DNA from 4 places in the Metabacillus sp. 22489 genome. Region 4 is predicted to be linked to each of the others. Evidence: riboswitches for the same ligand, from Rfam matches in the RefSeq annotation. Region 4 holds a riboswitch; each other region holds the start of a gene.
The links. A riboswitch is a leader RNA that binds a small molecule or an ion and turns the genes downstream of it on or off. The one in region 4 is predicted to bind S-adenosylmethionine.
Positions count from the first base shown of each region.

Region 1: it holds a riboswitch for S-adenosylmethionine, as region 4 does, so the genes downstream of both, ACTJJ9_RS12395 (methionine biosynthesis PLP-dependent protein) here and mtnK (S-methyl-5-thioribose kinase) in region 4, are expected to answer to the same signal.
Region 2: it holds a riboswitch for S-adenosylmethionine, as region 4 does, so the genes downstream of both, ACTJJ9_RS05290 (bifunctional homocysteine S-methyltransferase/methylenetetrahydrofolate reductase) here and mtnK (S-methyl-5-thioribose kinase) in region 4, are expected to answer to the same signal.
Region 3: it holds a riboswitch for S-adenosylmethionine, as region 4 does, so the genes downstream of both, ACTJJ9_RS17435 (5-methyltetrahydropteroyltriglutamate--homocysteine S-methyltransferase) here and mtnK (S-methyl-5-thioribose kinase) in region 4, are expected to answer to the same signal.

Region 1 covers NZ_JBQENT010000018.1:46,179-48,384, forward strand. Annotated here, with positions in the region: gene metC (cystathionine beta-lyase) at 1-63, opposite strand, end outside; gene ACTJJ9_RS12395 (methionine biosynthesis PLP-dependent protein) at 63-1,175, opposite strand; SAM riboswitch class I at 1,374-1,576, opposite strand; gene ACTJJ9_RS12400 (SCO family protein) at 1,644-2,206, opposite strand, start outside.
Region 2 covers NZ_JBQENT010000006.1:46,378-48,583, forward strand. Annotated here, with positions in the region: gene ACTJJ9_RS05285 (YajQ family cyclic di-GMP-binding protein) at 1-151, shown strand, start outside; SAM riboswitch class I at 538-613, shown strand; gene ACTJJ9_RS05290 (bifunctional homocysteine S-methyltransferase/methylenetetrahydrofolate reductase) at 976-2,206, shown strand, end outside.
Region 3 covers NZ_JBQENT010000032.1:41,540-43,745, forward strand. Annotated here, with positions in the region: gene ACTJJ9_RS17430 (2OG-Fe(II) oxygenase) at 157-774, opposite strand; SAM riboswitch class I at 1,188-1,289, shown strand; gene ACTJJ9_RS17435 (5-methyltetrahydropteroyltriglutamate--homocysteine S-methyltransferase) at 1,398-2,206, shown strand, end outside.
Region 4 covers NZ_JBQENT010000015.1:93,341-95,546, forward strand. Annotated here, with positions in the region: gene mtnK (S-methyl-5-thioribose kinase) at 16-1,233, opposite strand; SAM riboswitch class I at 1,341-1,498, opposite strand; gene abc-f (ribosomal protection-like ABC-F family protein) at 1,816-2,206, opposite strand, start outside.

The DNA.
Region 1 (2,206 bases), on a different contig from region 4:
TTGATCAACCTTTGCCCCATTATGAAGGAGCTTCGTTTGAAATGTCCAATTATGTTCGCTCATTATGCTTCAGCTCCCTTCATTTGTTTAAAGCTTTGTTCTAAGTCAGCAATTATATCCTCTACATGCTCTACCCCTACTGAGAAGCGTAACAATCGATTACATACACCATTTGCAATTCTAACTTCCTCAGGAATATCCATATGTGTCTGTGTTGCAGGATACGTAATGAAGCTTTCAATTCCACCTAAGCTTTCAGCAAAAGAAATAACTTTAAGGCCTTTTAAAAACGGATTTACCCATGTTTCATCCTGCAGACGGAACGATAACATCCCACCTCTTCCAGGGTATAACACATCAAGTACATCAGGATGTGACTCCAAAAATTGCGCAACCTTTTGCGCGTTTTGTTCATGCTGTCTCACACGTAAAGATAATGTTTTCATTCCACGCATTAATAGCCATGAATCGAATGGTGATAAAACAGCGCCAATTGCATTTTGATGTTGAAAGAACTCATCACTTAGCTCCTGCCCTTTCGTAACAACTAAGCCTGCTAGTACATCATTATGTCCTCCTAGATATTTTGTTGCACTATGGATAACGATGTCAGCCCCTAATAAAATTGGTGTTTGGATAACAGGTGTATAAAACGTATTATCGACGATAACTAAAATGCCATGCTTTTTCGCTATCGCAGCAAGCTCTTTTATATCTGTTTCCTGCATCAATGGATTTGTAGGTGTTTCGATAAATAATGCTTTTGTTTTTTCAGAAATCAGTTTTTCTGTTTCTTGTGGGTTTGTAAAATCATCATATTTAAATGACAAACCATATTTTCGCCATTCTCTTTCAAATAAACGATATGTACCACCATATAAATCACTTGATACGATTAATTCATCACCGCTTTGGAATAGAGCCATAATTGTTTGAATCGCAGCCATACCCGAGCTAAATGCAAAGCCACGGTCACCGTGCTCTAAATCAGCAATAGCCTTTTCTACTAATCCTCTTGTAGGATTTCCGGTACGAATATAATCAAATCCTGTTGATTGCCCGATCCCCTCATGCCGATATGCAGTCGAAAAATAAACAGGAGGATTTACCGTCCCTGTCACATTTTCACTACGGTTTCCAATTTGGGCTAATTTTGTTTCAATACGTTGTGTCATTGCTAGTCACCATCCTAATGTTATAAGTTATGTCTGTTTCTCCTTGGTTACGAAAAAACGGGAGAGCCTTGCTGGAGTGATTCATTTAAACTAGATATTATTTAAGAGGATTTTCCCCATTATCTATTCAAAAAACTTTCATTGATCAAAAAAAGTCTTCCTCATTAAGAAGAAGACTTTATATACGATGATCGCTCCTTCTTATCTCTCAAGCATAATGCTGGTGTGGCTTGCTGGATTTAGCACCTTGGTACTCGTAAAGAGCTTTATTGATATGTTGCATTTAGACTACTAACTGAATAAATAGACTTAGCAAACATGACACAATAAGCTTTTACTTTGTTTTTGTACCGGTTGCTGAGGCTTCGTAGGGCCAGTCCCTCTGCCTCTCTTGATAAGAAATGTATGAAATTTTAGAATTATTATTTTCTATAACTTTACATGATTCGAGTATAGATTGCAATACAATTATTGTAATAGTTTGATATCTTCGATAATTTTTTCATAAGGTACATCTGCTGAAACTTCATATTGCTCTAATATCGTTGTACCTTTCATAAGGTAAATTGCAGAGCTATGAACAAATTGATTAGATCCATCTAACTTTGCAGCAGGTGCAATATAGCTTGTATTTGCAAATGATTCAATTACCTCTTGGTCATACCCTGTGAGGAAATTCCAATTCCTTTCATCTGCCCCAAAGGATTTCGCAAAGTTTTTGAGAACGTCAGGTTTATCATTTTCCGGGTCAATTGTAAATGAGACAAATTCAATATCAAGATGCTCCTGCTTCGCCTGTTTCTGTAATGTTGCCATGTTCATCGTCATCGGCGGACAAACCGTATCACAATTCGTAAAGATAAACGCTGCTAACCAAATTTTATCCTTATAATCTTTCGGAATATCAACCTTTTCATTATTTTGATTCATTGCAGTAAGTGACCCAACAGTGCCATTTAATGAAAAATGCTCTTCAAGGTTGATAGACTGCGAGCAGCCTACCATACCAAGAACAGCAAGAATAAAAACCG
Region 2 (2,206 bases), on a different contig from region 4:
AATTAAAAATAGTGGTTTAAAAGTTAAATCACAAATTCAGGATGACCAAATTCGTGTCACCGGAAAAAGCAGAGATGACCTTCAACAAATAATTGCTGCAATAAAACAAGCAGACCTACCGATCGAAGTTCAATTTATTAATTATCGATAAAATATCAGCCTTAACTAAAATAAGCCACTCATGAAATAGAAAGAGCTCTAATCTTTATTTCACGAGTGGCTTATTACTTTGAAGGGCTTAGACTGAAAAAAGCATAGAATAACGATTGTTACTGTTCATACCTTATGCTTAGCAAACATTATACTCAATTAACTTAACACTATTTCTCGTTTTTTCATTCAACCATGAAGAGGCTTTTCCGACTGTTTACTGCTATGGATTGGAGCAAAGGGAAAATCAAGAGTTTTTAGCTAGGCAGTGATTTTATTTAACAGTTCACTTTATTTAAAAATAACTATTGCTATTTTTCAAAATATTAGATAAATTAGTTGTAACACTTTTTAATCATTTAAAGGAAAATAAAAACTAAATTTCATATCTTATCAAGAGAAGCTGAGGGACTGGCCCTATGAAGCTTCAGCAACCGGTCAATCTCGGAAAGATTGATAAGTTGATTGATTGTAGATTTATAAATAGACTCATTATTTATCAGTATGTGAAAGATAATGAAAAAAGTAGCGAAAACGAGCGTTATTCGACACTTTTTTCATTATTTTTCAAAAGGAATAAAACAGTAAGCCTGAGTTTTATTCAACGCTCATACTGAAAGTAATAAGATGCTATTTTCCTAATTAATCAATCTACTCTTATCACTCCATCCGAATGCCAAGGTGCTAATTCCAGCTAAGCATTTAAAATGCTTGAAAGATAAGGAGAAGCTTTGTACTATCTAGCCTTCTGCTTATGAAGGCTTTTTTTATTTTATATAGGCTTTTCTCAGATTTTGATATGAAAAGGAAATGGGGGCTTTAGTTATGAGCTTTTTAGAAGATTTAAAGAGTAAAATTTTAATTGGAGACGGTGCTATGGGGACAATGCTTTATGCACATGGCGTTGACCGTTGCTTCGAGGAATTAAACCTATCAAAGCCTAGTGATGTATTGCGCGTACACGAAGCATACATTCAAGCAGGGGCAAATCTTATCCAAACGAACACTTATGGGGCAAATGATATTAAGCTCTCAAGGTATGGCCTAGAGGATGATATTAGACAAATTAATAAACAGGCCGTTGAAATTGCAAAGCAGGCTGTTAAAGCAGCAATTGCTCCAACATATGTGTTTGGAACGATTGGCGGAATTCGCTCCTTCAAGAAAAGTGCGCAATCTCTAGATGATTTAAAACGCAACTTCCGAGAGCAGCTTTATGTGTTATTAAATGAAAATGTCGATGGGATCCTCCTTGAAACTTATTATGATTTAGAAGAAATGACTACCGTTCTTAAAATTGCCCGTAAAGAAACAAATAAGCCAATTATCGCAAATGTCTCATTGCATGAAGCTGGCGTACTACAGGATGGAACACCATTGCAACAGGCATTTACAACACTTGAGGAGCTTGGAGCAAATGTCATTGGCTTAAACTGCCGTTTAGGTCCATATCATATGATTCAATCATTAGAAGAAGTACCAATACCTAAGCATGCTGCTCTTTCTGTATTTCCAAACAGCAGTTTACCTGCTCTAAATGAGGGTCGATTAGTTTATGAGTCTGATGAAGGTTATTTTAAGGAAAGTGCGTTAAAATTCCGTGAGCAAGGTGCAAGATTAATCGGTGGTTGCTGTGGAACAACACCGCGACATATTCAAGCAATGGCTGAAGCAGTTGCTGGTCTTGAGCCAATAACAAGTAAAAAAGTAAGAGCACCGAAGGAAATCCAAGATAGCATCACTGTAACAAGCGCTAATTCATTACCACCATTACAAGAAATTGTAACAGATAGACGCTCTGTAATCGTGGAATTAGATCCTCCGAAAAAGCTCGGAATGAGTAAATTTTTAGAAGGTGCAAAGGCATTACATAATGCTGGTATTGATGCTCTTACATTAGCTGACAACTCTCTTGCTTCACCACGGGTAAGCAATTTGGCAGCAGGGATCCTTGCTAGAGAGAAAACCGGTACACGAGCATTAATTCATATAACTTGTCGTGACCGAAACCTTATTGGCTTACAATCACACTTAATGGGCTTGCACTCTCTAGGGC
Region 3 (2,206 bases), on a different contig from region 4:
AATTTCCCTATAAACAAAAACATCCCCACAAACGTTGTTTTTTCAACATTCATGAGGACAAATAATTTCATTAAACATTAAATATACTATTTTACAATTAACTTAATAAAACGGTCACTTTCGAGTTAAAAAGCTTAACATTATCACATGCACTTCTTATTTAACCGCTTTCCTTCTCATCCATTGTGTAGCAGCCCATTTGTCACCAACAATAACAGGTGCTCCTCCGTGGAATGTTGATTCATTAAGCATTTGGTTATTATAAAAATATTCGAAGTAAACAGCCATCCCTTTTTGCGGACTTACAGATAGGTTTAGCTTAGGAAAGTATGTTTCTCCTCCCTGCTCTACATCACTTAAATACATGACAAGTGTGCTTATTCTTGGGTTTTCCGCTGCTGAAAAATAATCTAGATGTGCTTTAAACTCCTGACCTACCTTATAATTTAGCACTTGAATTCCTTCGCCATGTTCAACTGGGATATTCATGATTTGGGAAATTCTTTTTTCAATTTTTGTAATTACTTCGTGTTGTCCGTCTTCAATGAACATACTGCTGCTTGTTCTCAGTTCATGTACTTCGCGAGAATCGCCTATTCTTGAGCGCTGCAGCCTATCCTTTGATAATTGAATTAGTACATCACATTCATCATCACTTAAAAAATTGCCTAAGATAACAATTAATGGTTCATCAAATCTAGCAATAATATGGATTTTATTACCAAAGTGATTAAAAATCGTTTGTTCTTTCAAAGCTAATTCTTTCGTTTCCATCGTAATCTTCCTCGACCTTCAATAATGAATTTTTCACAAAAAATGTTTCTTATAACGAAAGCATGTAAACGTTTAATCACAAGATGATGTTTTATTGTTGTTTCTTCCCCTCCTAAAATCAAGTGTGTTGAAGTGAAAAATATCTAATTCCTGTGAATTGATTTTACTATTTACTCATTTGTTTTACTACTATTTTTTGATGGAAAACTAAAAAATTTAATTGCTAATTTCACCTCCATGTACTCATTTTTTGCATGCCCTTCATCCCCTGCTACAATAATATTTAGCAAGCATTATTTAATAAATTTAGAAAATAGAATTAAAAAATTATTTGTACAGAATATTTTTTCAATATTGACAATTAGTGTTTTTAAGTATATTCTGAATGTCATAACTTAATATATTGATATTTTTTCTTATCAAGAGAGGTAGAGGGACTGGCCCTTTGACACCTCGGCAGCGGACTATTTATAGAACTGTGCCAATTCCAGTAGCAATTTGCTAGAAGATAAGAGGAGAAGATGAAACTTTCTATCTACCCCTCTTTTATTTTTAAAAGAGGGGTTTTTGATTTTATCGGATAGAAAAACAAAAAACAAAGATTCGTTAAGGAGAGGATATTAATGACAAAAACATTAGTAAAAGCACCATTTAGAGCAGATCATGTTGGAAGTTTGTTACGACCAGAAAGAATCCATCAGGCGAGAAAGGATTTTCAAGAAGGAGTAATTACTGCACAAGCCCTACACGAAATTGAAACAGAAGAAATTAAAAAAATTGTTGTTAAGCAAATCGAAGTTGGTTTAAAAGCAGTGACAGATGGAGAATTCCGCCGTAGATTTTGGCATACCGATTTCCTTGAGCATTTAAATGGAGTTGAAGGGTATGTTCCAAGCCATGGATTTAAATTCAATGGGAAGGAAACGGAAAGATATGATGTTCGTGTTATTGGAAAAATTTCATTTAACCAAGACCATCCACATGTAAAGGAATTTATAGAATTTAAAGAAATCGTTGGCGACCGTGCTGTTGCAAAACAAACAATTCCTAGTCCAAACCAATTATTTAATGCTGGTATCCGCAATCCAGACATTTATCCAGATATTGAAGAATATACAAAGGATATTATTCAAACGTACCGTGATGCGATCAAAGCATTTTATGATGCAGGCTGCCGTTACTTACAGCTAGATGATGTGTACATAGCTGGTCTTAATGCACCAGAAATTCCATTTAATGATAGTGGATATTCTCGTGAGGAATTAATCGACTTAGCGTTACGTGTTGTAAATGGCGTTTTAGAGGATAAACCTGAAGATTTAGTAGTAACGACTCACCTTTGCCGTGGGAACTACCGTTCAACATGGGCATTTGAAGGAAGCTATGCGAAAATCGCCCCAACGTTATTTGCTAAAGAGCAAGTAACTGGATT
Region 4 (2,206 bases):
GTATTTAGTCCTTTGTTATTTTATTGCTACATGTTGAGAACGATTTGCAATTGTCTGTTTTACGTATTGAATAAATTGTACAGGCTTTGTCATATTTTTTTGCTTAATAACGAGCTCATAACCTAATGAAAGGGCTAATTGCTTTACAGTTATTTTTTTGTCATATGTTTGTATAGTATCTAAAGCTGTTTCATGTGCATGCCCAATTGTATAACGTATTAATTCACAACCAGCAAAGCCAACAGCATCTGTGAATATTTCAGAAAGAATATGCTCTAAATAACCATTGTTTGCTGTGTAAATTTCAGAGCCATCTTTTTTCCAAGCTTTTGAGAATTCTTCAACAAATACGTTCCATGTTGTGATGAGATGTTGGAAAAGGAACTCTTGATCTTCTAAGTCACGTGAAAGGATATTTAATAAAAAGTGACCGAAAACTTGACCGACATCAAATGCAATTGGTCCAAAATAAGCGAAACCTTCGTCTATAACTTTTGTTTCATGCTCACTTACAAGGATGTTTCCTGTATGTAAATTTCCATGAATAAGTGCTTCAGGCTTTTTAAGAAACTTTTCCTTCAATTTTGCTACTTCAAGCTTTAATAATTTATCCTGTAAAATTTTCTCCACATTTGCTTTTAGTACTGGTTCATAATGGAATGTCTCATGTTCGAAAAGTGGGTTTGTAATATCAAGCTCCTCAATGTTTTTACAACGATCAGGGTTTGAAAAATGTCTCTCTATTTCATTTTTCGAATGTTGGGTATGTGCATAAATCGATGTATAAAATAATGTTTTTCCTAAAAATGCACCTAGGTGTGTCGAGAGCAATGGTAGCTCACTACCTTCAACGAGTGCTTTACGGGCTATGTGAAGATGTGACAAGTCTTCAATAATTGTAATTCCAAGCTTCACATCTGAATAATAAACCTTTGGAACATAGGCAGGAGCTATGTCTCTTTGTTTTAATAGTGCATGGTCTTCAATACGTGTACGATCTATTGGAAAAGGCCAGCTTTCACTTATGATTTTTGTATAAGGTAATGCTTGTTTAATCATATATCCGTTACCAGTAGAAGTTTCTTTTACATGAAAGTTGAGATATAAATTCCCATCACCTATTTTATTGCAAGTTAATTGACTTGTATCTTCAAATAGCATAAGCCGCTTTACAAGAGCGATCGCATCCGATTCAGTTAATGGTTGATAGGCTGATGATTTTCTAGCACACATAGTAAAGACCTCCATGTAAGTTATCTGTTTATTTAGCTTTCAATTTATCGTTAAAAAAGAAAAGCCTCTTTCATAAATGAAAGAGGCTTGAAGTCACTGCTTCTCACCTCTCATCTTTCAGAAAGTTAAATCTTTCTGATGGAATTAGCACCGTGCCCTATTGGATAAAATCCAAGGTGAAAACATCACCCCATTTTGCAATGGTAGTATGGTCGGTTGCTGCGGCGTCATTGGGCCAAGTCCCTCTGCCAACTCTTGATAAGAGATTTAAAAAATTATGTAGTTAATGTTTCAAATTTTATTAATTGTTAAAAAAAAGAATGCTTGATTAGCATGTTAACAAGCAATAAATACATTTGTCAATAAAAATTTTATAAATTGAACTAGGAAAAGGATGAGATTAAAAATCAAAACCTTTTAAAAAATGGAGAAAATTATAGAAAATGGTTGATTCAAGCGTGTAAGAAAAAATTCCTAAGTACTTGGTACAATAACAAGTAAAGCTATAATAAAAAGTCGGACGAAGCTATCTGAGTTTCCATCCGACTTTTTGCTAATAATTTTTGAAAATGAAAATAAGGTTTACTTATTACGTTTATCAAGTACGTTTATTAATTCACGTTTCTTCTTCGTTAAAGAAAGGAATTTTTCATCTAATTGTATATACTCTTCAGATGATGGTAAAATAAGACTCATTTGTCCGAGAACAGCTGTAATCTCAGTTTCGATACAGAGTAATTCCTCTTTTATCCCTAGGATATTTGGTTCGCTTTGGCTTTGTTTTCTTTTCTCATATTGCTCGAGATTCATTTCGACCCTGATGATTTTCTCGTTTTCAATAACAAGAAGTTTATTACATAGTTTGTTCATAAAGTAATAATCATGTGAAACGATTAATAATGTCCCGGTAAAATCAGTTAATGCTGCTTCTAGTTGCTCTCGACTTGCTAAGTCTAAATGGTTAGTTGGTTCA